Regions from separate parts of the Kurthia sp. YJT4 genome, predicted to be linked through region 1. Evidence: predicted binding sites of a transcription regulator. Region 1 holds the regulator's gene; each other region holds the start of a gene.
What was found. The regulator LexA, encoded in region 1, represses DNA repair genes until DNA is damaged. The targets are predictions, from matches to a motif close to CGAACATATGTTCG.
Positions count from the first base shown of each region.

Region 1 (3,512 bases):
TGAATAAGCAGATGCATAGTTATAGGCTTCAACTACACGAACACCTTTGTACGTTCCGTTAGCATAGCCATGATTATGACCAGCAAAAACAACATCAATTGAGTTCGATGGATCAAGTTTGTTTGCTGTTTTTAACATATCAATTACATCGCCTGTTAAACGTGAATTTTCTTGTGTTTCAATAGAAGAATTTGCTTCTTTATCGACTTCGACAGACGAGTGAGCGACAACGGCGATTGCTTTTACGCCTTGTTTACGTAATTCTTTTGTATATTTTGCAACAGCTTGACCAGGGTCCACTACATCAATATCTTTTGTATGTTGTGCTAAAACGACTTCTTTAATACGTGGTGTTACAATGCCGATGAAGCCGACTTTTACACCGCCGATTGTTTTAACTGTATAAGGTTTGAAGCCTTTAACTAATTTTTTTGTCTTTTTATCAACTACATTTGCTGAAAGAATCTCCATTTTAGAAGTTGTTTGTTTATAATCTTTTACGAATTCATAGTTTTGTGTTACACCTTTGATGGGTTTTTTACCTTTCCAAATACGTTGGAATTCGTCTAAACCTTCATCGAATTCATGGTTTCCAAGTGCCCCAATCGAGAAATTCATTGCATTTAAAATATTCATTGTTGGTTCATCTTGTAAAAGACTTGAGATAGCAGGAGAGCCACCTACTGTATCACCAGCATGAATTGAAAGTGAATTAGAAGTTGTTGATTTCAACTTATTTGCTTTTGCAAAAGCAGCTTTTTCTTGCTCAAAGTTATACGCTAAAGAAGCCATCCCACCGACTGGCGTACCTACACTATCTTTTTTGTTATTCCCGTCAATATAACCATGTAAGTCGTTCATACTTAAAAGTTGTACAGGGATTTTTTTCTCTACTACTTTTTTACTTGTTGTTTTAGCTGTTGCATTGATTCCTGCACCGAAAGAAAATGGTACGGCAGTTAGTAATGCAGCAACGCTTAATGAAGTAATAATCTTCGATTTAAACATCATTTCGCCACCCCTTAAAATAGAATTGTTTCCTCTTAAATATAAGAATTACATCCTGAAATAGCAATATATTATTGAATTATTCTATTTAACAGAAAATAAAGATTATTTAGATATTGTCATAAAAATACAATAAGTATAAATTGAAAATAATCTAAAAGTAATAAGTCAGACATTAGACGTTAGTCATTTGAACATCTACTAGCAAGTGATTAATTAAGAAGTCTATAGTAAAAAAATAAATTTAGACAAAATAAAAAAACTAGTAATGAATGTGGAAAAACACATCCTTTACTAGTTGAAATGTATTTAAAATGAATGAATATTTCTGTATAGCCCGACTACTTTACCTAAAATCGATACATTTTGAACAATAATTGGTTCCATTGAAGAATTCTCAGGTTGCAAACGGAAATAGCCGTCTTCTTTATAGAAACGTTTTACCGTTGCTTCGTCGTCTTCAGTCATTGCCACAACGATCTCACCGTTATTTGCAGAAGACTGTTGTTTCACAATGACATAGTCACCATCTAGAATACCTGCTTCAATCATCGACTCACCCATAATTTCTAGCATAAAAATATGGTCATCAGATGTACCATATGTATGTGGAATTGGGAAGTACTCTTCAATATTTTCAATTGCTGTGATGGGCATACCTGCTGTTACTTTACCAAGAAGTGGAACATGCATCACACCTTGTTTTGTAGCCGTAGTCGATTCAAAAGGATTTAAAATTTCAATTGCACGAGGTTTCGTTTTATCACGACGGATATAACCCTTACTTTCTAAACGTTCTAAATGCCCATGTACAGTTGAACTAGAAGCTAATCCAACAGCCAATCCAATCTCACGCACAGAAGGCGGATAACCCTTACTTTGTACTTCATCTTTAATAAAATTTAAAATCGCTTCTTGACGCTTTGAAAGTTTTGTTTTTTTCAATGCAGTATTCACAACCTTCACCTCAACTTCCTACTATATTTTGTATTTTGAGTATAACATCGTAGAAAATCAAATGCAAACAATTGTTCTGAAAAAACCGTTGACAAAAACAAGTGTTCGAGTTTATGATGAGAACAAACATTCTAGTAAAAAGTTGGAAGGGGAAATTCAGATGAAGTGGATCAAAAATAATGTGATGGTGATTTGTTTTTCGGTAGTTGTATTATTGTTTGTTGGTAATGTTGTGCGTGATACAATAGCGAAGACGCATGTAACTGAAATTCGAATTACAGAAGGTGATACATTATGGTCTTTAGCTCAAAAATATAGCGGAGATATGAAACCACAAAAATGGATGAACCAAGTTATTAATGAAAACAATTTAGTTGATGGGCAAATTATGGCGGGAGAGAAATTAACCGTACCGATTACCAATCATGAATTACAACAAATAGAATTAGCGAGTGATCAATAATGAAATCAAAAAAAGCTGTGGCTTACTGTCGCGTAAGTACAGAAAAAGAAACACAAGACCAGTCTTTAGAGAGACAAAGAATTGAATTAACTGCCTATGCTAAAGAAAAAGGGTACACATTAGATTGTATTTTTGAAGACCGCCATAGTGGTTATGATATTGAGCGTGAAGGATTATTAGAATTGTTAGATTTCTTAAAACAATATCCGCAATCTGCTCTATTTATTCAAGATGAGACACGTATTGGACGTGGGAATGGTCGAATGGCTGTTTTACATCTTTTACAAAAATACGATACAACGATTTATTCTATGTCATCAGATGGTGAAATGAAATTAAACGATATGGATTCGATGTTACTGGAGATTTTAGCAATTGTAGAGGAGTACCAACGCAAAATACATAATGCAAAAATCAAACGAGGGATGCGTCGTGCTGTTGAAAATGGCTATCGTCCAGAATTAAATATTAGTAATCGTGGTAATCCAGAAGGACGCGAAAGAATTGATGTGCCACTTGACCAGATTGTTGCATTAAGAAAAAAAGGGCTTACTTATGAAGAAATAGCTGCTACGTTAAAGATTGCCGGTTTTCATGTGAGTAAAGCAACTGTGCATCGTCGTTATACAGAGTATGTGCAAGAACAACAAAATCAATAGAATTTTTTCTTTAAAATGTCTTTTTAAGTCTTTAAATCATTATTTTTAAGCTTTTTTCAGGATTTTTGAGCTGAATACTTGCTAAATTGCTGTATTTTTCATACCTTTAATGTAGTGACTAGGTCGAAAGGATGAAAATTATGCTATCAAAAGAAAAACTAGCGCGTATTAGTGAATTATCAAAAAAGAAAAAAGCAGGTACATTAACTGTTGAAGAAGCAAAAGAACAGACGACACTGCGCCAAGAATATTTAGACACATTCCGTAAAACAATGCGTAATACAATCGAAAACGTTCGTATTTTCGATCCAAATGGTGAAGAAGTAACGCCAGATAAAATTCGTGAAAAGCAAAAAACAAACGGACGTCTAAATTAACAAGTAAAAACGCACACAATTATGACGAAAATCCACAATTGTGTGCGT
Region 1 covers NZ_CP126689.1:904,749-908,260, forward strand. The annotation lists gene QN089_RS04300 (bifunctional metallophosphatase/5'-nucleotidase) at 1-1,011, opposite strand, end outside; gene lexA (transcriptional repressor LexA) at 1,318-1,965, opposite strand; gene yneA (cell division suppressor protein YneA) at 2,126-2,428, shown strand; gene QN089_RS04315 (YneB family resolvase-like protein) at 2,428-3,087, shown strand; gene QN089_RS04320 (DUF896 domain-containing protein) at 3,228-3,464, shown strand.

Region 2 (3,512 bases), 380 kb from region 1:
GCAAAGATGCTATTAAATGTTAATGACCATTCGACCAATAGCTTTATTCAACAGATAAGACGTTATATATCATCTCTTGAAAGACCATTAACAACAGCTCGTGGTGATAAGAAGAGCTATATTTACGCTAACTTCAATCCGAAGTATGCTCAATTTGCGATTACAATTCTAAGAACTTACTACAACTTTTGTCGCCCTTTTAAATCAGCGGATAAAAAGGTTTTGACACCTGCTCAAAGATTAGGGATTACAGATAAACAATTTGATTGGAAAGATATAATTTATTTCAAATGACAAAAAGAGCTTGGAGTAATCCCAAGCTCTTGTGCTTTATCTTTACTGTTCTTCTTCAATTAACGCACCCGTTAACTCAATAAGTTTTTTCTTTCATATACATGAAAATAGTAGTTATACGGATTTTTATCATTCTTTATCCCTTTTTGGGCAAATACCTCATTCCATTCCTCATAATTCACTTCTGGAAAAAAAGTATCTCCTTCGAATTCATGATGTATTTTTGTGATGTACATTTTCTCAACATAAGGGAAAAACAAATTATAAATCTGTTCTCCTCCGAAAATAAAAATTTCTTCTTCGTTTTTACATAACTCAAAAACATCTTCTATTGAATGAACAATTTCACAACCATTAAAGGTAAACCCCTTATCTCTCGTCAGAATAATATTTCTTCTGTCAGGTAAGGCTCTTCCGATTGATTCAAGGTTCTTCCTACCTAATATTATCGGATGTCCCTTTGTAGTATTTTTAACATATTCCCAGTCCTTGGGAATCCTCCAAGGAATGTCATTCTCTTTGCCAATCACTCTATTCTTATCCATCGCAGCAATCAAAGAAACTTTCATTTATAACACAGCCTTTTTAACTAATTTACCATCTAATTTCTTATTTCTATCAAAAAACCTTTTCTCATTATCCTGCCCGTTAGTTGAATAAGCAATTTTTTCTATAAGTTATATTATCATAATACCACAAAATCACAAATTTTCATTCAATTATCATTTTCAATTGCATTTTATAAATCATTTTGTATGTAATTTGGTATGTAAGTTAAAATGAAAAAAGTAGTCCATTTTGAAGTACATTTTGTCATTTTGTACTCCAAAACTGAACTACTTAATAACAGGTAGACGATCTTTTATCATATTTGACACTCCTTTTTCTTTTGTTTAACAAAAACCAATTAATGGAATTTATTAAAATGATTATATGTGATTTTGTAGCCATAAGCAATGGTATTTAGACAAAAGTGGCGTTTTTAGAAAACGGGCTATTTCTATAAAGTCAGATAATTTTGAAATAAATAGTTTCTTTTAGTTGCTTTCTTGAATCTTTTTCGCATATAATAGCAAAAAGGTATTCGAGGTGATGAAGATGGAATATCGTTACTCACAGCAGAACTCTCCAAACAATGAACAGCCACTTAGTCAAGGGTTACAAGGGCAAGACTTATTGAACGATTTGTACATGGATATGTTTTTACAACATCTTTTAGCAGACCAACAAATTCGCTTACTTCGTGAAGCAATTGATGTCGCGTTAGACGAAAGAGATAAAGAAGCCTTTAAACGATTTACAAAAGAATTAATTCAATTACAAGACACTTTGATTGATGAAGAATAAATGATGACATAGGATTTCTATTAGGGGTAACTTAATAGAAATCTTATTTTTGTTCCAATTAAGAAACGTATGTTCGTAAAAGGGTTTGAGATATGTTAAAATAGAAGAATGAGAAAATGAGGAGGCAGCCGCATGTCACATGATTTTGATTTACAAGCGCCCTATCAACCAGGTGGTGACCAGCCACAAGCGATTGCAGAATTAGTAGAGGGTGTTAAAGCAGGGAAAAAACATCAAACATTACTTGGTGCAACAGGTACAGGTAAAACGTTTACGATTTCAAATGTGATTCAAGAAGTGAAAAAACCAACGCTTGTTATTGCACATAATAAAACATTAGCAGGACAATTATATAGTGAATTTAAAGAGTTTTTCCCAAATAACGCGGTTGAATATTTTGTTAGTTACTACGACTATTATCAACCAGAAGCCTATGTACCACAGACGGATACATTCATTGAAAAAGATGCGAGTATTAATGATGAAATTGATAAATTACGTCACTCTGCTACTTCGGCTCTTTTTGAAAGACAAGATGTAATTATCATCGCTTCTGTATCATGTATTTATGGTTTAGGTAATCCGGAAGAATACGAAGAGATGGTCGTATCGCTTCGTACAGGCATGGAGATTGAGCGCAATCAATTACTGCGTAAATTAGTAGATATTCAATATGATCGCAATGATTTAAACTTCATTCGCGGTACTTTTCGTGTGCGCGGCGATGTAGTCGAAATTTTCCCAGCATCGCGTGATGAGCATTGTCTTCGTGTTGAATTTTTCGGTGACGAAATTGACCGTATTCGAGAGGTGGATGCATTAACAGGTGAAGTATTAGGTGACCGTGAACATGTTGCGATCTTCCCAGCATCCCACTTCGTTACACGAGAAGAAAAAATGAAAGTAGCGATTGAAAATATCGAAGCAGAATTAAAAGAACGCTTAGAAGTGCTTCGTGAAGAAGGAAAGTTACTTGAAGCGCAGCGCTTAGAACAGCGTACTAATTATGATTTAGAGATGATGCGTGAGATGGGCTTTACATCAGGAATCGAAAACTATTCACGTCATTTAACGCTTCGTGAAGCAGGTGCAACACCTTATACGTTGCTCGACTATTTACCAGAAGATTTCTTACTTGTAGTAGATGAGAGTCACGTAACATTGCCGCAAATTCGCGGGATGTATAATGGTGACCAAGCGCGTAAAGGGGTGTTAGTAGATCATGGTTTCCGTTTGCCATCAGCACTTGATAACCGTCCACTAACATTTGAGGAGTTTGAAAAACATATTCATAATGCGATTTTCGTTTCAGCAACGCCAGGACCATATGAATTAGAACATACACCTGAAATGGTAGAACAAATTATTCGTCCAACAGGATTGGTTGACCCAGTCATTGAAGTGCGTCCAATTGAAGGGCAAATTGATGACTTAATTGACGAGATTCAAGCGCGTATCGCGAAAAATGAGCGTGTATTAATTACGACACTTACGAAGAAAATGTCCGAAGATTTAACAGATTATTTAAAAGAGATGGGCATTAAAGTAAACTATCTACACTCTGAAATTAAAACGTTGGAGCGAATCGAGATTATTCGTGAATTGCGTATGGGTGTATTTGATGTTCTTGTCGGAATTAACTTATTACGAGAAGGTTTGGATATCCCAGAAGTCTCGCTTGTTGCGATTTTAGATGCTGACAAAGAAGGATTCTTACGTTCAGAACGTTCACTTGTTCAAACAATTGGACGTGCGGCACGTAATGCGAACGGGCATGTCATCATGTACGCAGACCATATGACCGATTCGATGCAAAAAGCCATCGATGAAACGGAACGTCGTCGTACCATTCAGCTTGCCTATAACGAAAA
Region 2 covers NZ_CP126689.1:522,176-525,687, forward strand. The annotation lists gene QN089_RS02485 (hypothetical protein) at 1-294, shown strand, start outside; gene dfrG (trimethoprim-resistant dihydrofolate reductase DfrG) at 366-863, opposite strand; gene QN089_RS02495 (IDEAL domain-containing protein) at 1,393-1,641, shown strand; gene uvrB (excinuclease ABC subunit UvrB) at 1,774-3,512, shown strand, end outside.
Region 2: the regulator LexA is predicted to act here: its motif matches at 1,704-1,717, upstream of uvrB (excinuclease ABC subunit UvrB).

Region 3 (3,512 bases), 1.1 Mb from region 1:
ACATTTACGGAGTTGGCGACAAAAGAATTGTTTCCAAACGATTGGACAATCCCTTTTAAGACAATTCCAGAATGTATTGAAGCAGTTGACTCAGGACAAGTCGATCGTGCAGTGGTACCCGTAGAGAATGCTTTAGAGGGTACAGTGCCACTGACGATTGATTATTTATTCCATGAGGCAGATTTGTATATTGCGGCAGAGGTATTGTCGCCGATTGAACAGCATTTAATGGTACATAAAGACCATGCAGCGCATTATAGTGAGATGGAACGCGTATATTCGCATCCACATGCTCTTGCGCAGTGTCATAAATTTTTGCATTACCATTATCGTTCTGTACCACTAAGTCAAACGACTTCAACAGCAGCAGCGGCGCAATATGTGTCAGAACATCCAGAGAATAATATCGCAGCAATTGCGAATATTGCAGCGGCGAAACAGTATGATTTGGCAATTGTAGAACAGAATATTCATGATTTCCATTTTAATCATACACGTTTCTTTGTATTATCGAAGCGTAATGACCGTATTGAACGTGAAGCGGATCAGGGACCAATTAAAACGACGTTGATGATTAAGTTACCAAATGATCGTTCGGGTGCATTGCATCAAGTATTATCTGTGTTTGCATGGCGTCAAATCAATTTAAGTAAGATTGAATCTCGCCCATTAAAAACAGGACTTGGTGATTATTTCTTCATCGTTGACTTACTAGAAGACGAGCATGCACCTTTAATGATGGGTGCGATGGAAGAATTGAGAGCGCTTGGCTGTTCGGTTAAGTCATTAGGTAGTTATTATACGTATCAACAAAAATAAAAACGAGGTTAGAGTGGAAACACTCGCCTCGTTTTTTATTATGCTTCAGGTAATAGATAACCCTTTAGATGTAATTGTTCAATCGCTGCATCTAATTTTTTCTCATCATCAGCTGAAATCACGTGTAGATGAGCACCCTCTGTTAAATTCATTAGAAGGCTTGCTTCAGTTGCGGTCACTTTTTGAATAAATTGTTGCACATCATAACGACTTGATACCATAATCGATGCCGTAATTTCACCATATACGGGATGTTCTACTGTTACATTTTTAACCGTTACCCCTGCATCAACAAGTGTATTCAGTTCATCTTCTGCTTGTTCCGGTGTATGGAAGCTCGCAATCTCGCGTTCAAACACACGATGATTTGGATGTTCAGATAAATAGACGTAACCTTGACTTGTCGCCATGATTGGTTCGTCCTTTGCTTTTAAGAGCGCCATGTCATTCACAATCACTTGACGCGATACATTTGTTCGTTTCGCAAGTGCTGTCCCTGTGACAGGGCGTTGTTCATTTTTCAGAATCGTAATAATGGCTTCACGACGTTCTTCACCTAATAATTTTTTCATATGATTAACACCTCGATTGAATGCTTTTACGCTGTTAATCATATCATATATTTTTAAAAATGAATCACCTTATAATCGTTCGAAAGCATTCGTGAATTGTGGTATGATAGCTACTATGGGAATGTGTGTTTGTTTTTAGCGCACGACGGATTATGCTATAATGCAAAAGGCTATGAAAAGGAGAATTCGTGTATGTATGATTATATAAAGGGACCTGTTACGCGTGTAACACCCGAATACATTGTAGTGGAAGTGACAGGTGTAGGCTGGCAATTGAATACACCAAACCCGTATGCTTTTCATGTATCGAATGAGGAAATTCAAGTATTTACACATCTAAGTGTAAGAGAAGATGCACAGCAACTATTTGCCTTCACGTCACTTGAACAGCGTGAGCTATTTCGTAAGTTGATTCAAGTGTCAGGGATTGGACCAAAAGGTGCACTTGCGATTCTTGCAAGTGGACATCCATCGCAAGTAATTACAGCGATTGAACAAGAAGATGAAGCTTTCTTAATTAAGTTCCCAGGTGTCGGTAAGAAGACAGCACGTCAAATGATTCTCGACTTAAAAGGGAAGTTAGATGCATTACTTGAACATGTAGAATTACCGAGCGCAGAAGATGAATTACCGTTATTTGGCGTGAATCCGAATAAACATGAACTTGAAGAAGCGATGCTTGCTTTAACAGCACTTGGTTACTCAGAGCGTGAACTTGCAAAAGTGAAGCCACAACTAGATGAAAATGAGCAATTACATACGACAGAAGCTTACATGAAGGAAGCGCTCAAAATATTATTAAAACAAAAATAGGAGGTGCAGATTGATGGAGGAACGGATTGTATCAGGTGAGTCTACAGAATTAGATGAACAATTAGAACTTTCATTAAGACCTCAAACGCTTGATAGTTATATTGGACAACAAAAAGTAAAAGAGAATTTACGCATCTTTATTGAAGCGGCAAAAATGCGTGAAGAGTCGCTCGATCACGCACTATTATTTGGACCTCCTGGACTTGGGAAAACGACGCTTGCGGCAGTTATTGCACATGAGATGGGTGTTAATATTCGGATGACGAGTGGACCGGCAATTGAACGACCAGGAGATTTAGCTGCGATTCTCAGTTCATTAGAACCGGGAGACGTGTTATTCATTGATGAGATTCACCGTCTACCGCGTGCGATTGAAGAAGTGCTATATCCAGCGATGGAAGATTTTTGCCTCGATATCGTAGTTGGTAAAGGTCCGACAGCACGCTCTATTCGCCTTGATTTACCACCATTTACATTAGTTGGTGCAACAACACGTTCAGGCGCATTATCTGCACCACTTCGCGACCGTTTTGGTGTATTATTAAGGTTGGACTATTATGATGAACCCTCACTTGCCGAAATTGTAAAAAGAAGTGCGGACTTATTTGGTGTTTCAATTCATGACCAAGCAGCGAATGAATTAGCAAGACGCTCGAGAGGAACACCGCGTATTGCAAACCGTTTATTAAAGCGTGTACGTGATTATGCACAGGTTTTAGGAGATGGTGAGATTACGGTATCACTCTGCCAGACTGCTTTAGAGCTTCTACAAGTCGACCCACTCGGTTTAGATCATATTGACCGCAAATTAATCGAGGGAATGATTGAACGCTTTAGAGGAGGTCCTGTAGGCTTAGATACGATCTCTGCAAGTATTGGTGAAGAATCGATGACAATTGAAGAAATGTACGAACCTTATTTAATGCAAATCGGGTTCATTCAACGAACACCAAGAGGTCGTATGGTTACAGCACTTGCTTATACACATTTCGGATACGCGTATCCAGCAGAAACTTAATGAAAAGAAGGAAGTAACGATGAAACTAGAAGATTTTGATTACGTATTACCAGAAGAATTAATTGCGCAAGTACCACTTGAAAATCGTGCTGCAAGTCGATTGATGGTATTAGATAAAGAAACAGGTGAAGTAGAACATCATCACTTCCCGCATATTGTGGAAGAATTAGAAGCAGGAGACTGCCTAATTTTAAATGATACACGCGTACTACCTGCTCGTTTAATCGGTGAAAAGAAAGAAACAGGGGCACATATCGAAGTGCTACTCATTAAGCAAACAGCTGATGACG
Region 3 covers NZ_CP126689.1:1,985,564-1,989,075, reverse strand. The annotation lists gene pheA (prephenate dehydratase) at 1-819, shown strand, start outside; gene QN089_RS09855 (transcription repressor NadR) at 858-1,391, opposite strand; gene ruvA (Holliday junction branch migration protein RuvA) at 1,584-2,204, shown strand; gene ruvB (Holliday junction branch migration DNA helicase RuvB) at 2,218-3,222, shown strand; gene queA (tRNA preQ1(34) S-adenosylmethionine ribosyltransferase-isomerase QueA) at 3,242-3,512, shown strand, end outside.
Region 3: the regulator LexA is predicted to act here: its motif matches at 1,510-1,523, upstream of ruvA (Holliday junction branch migration protein RuvA).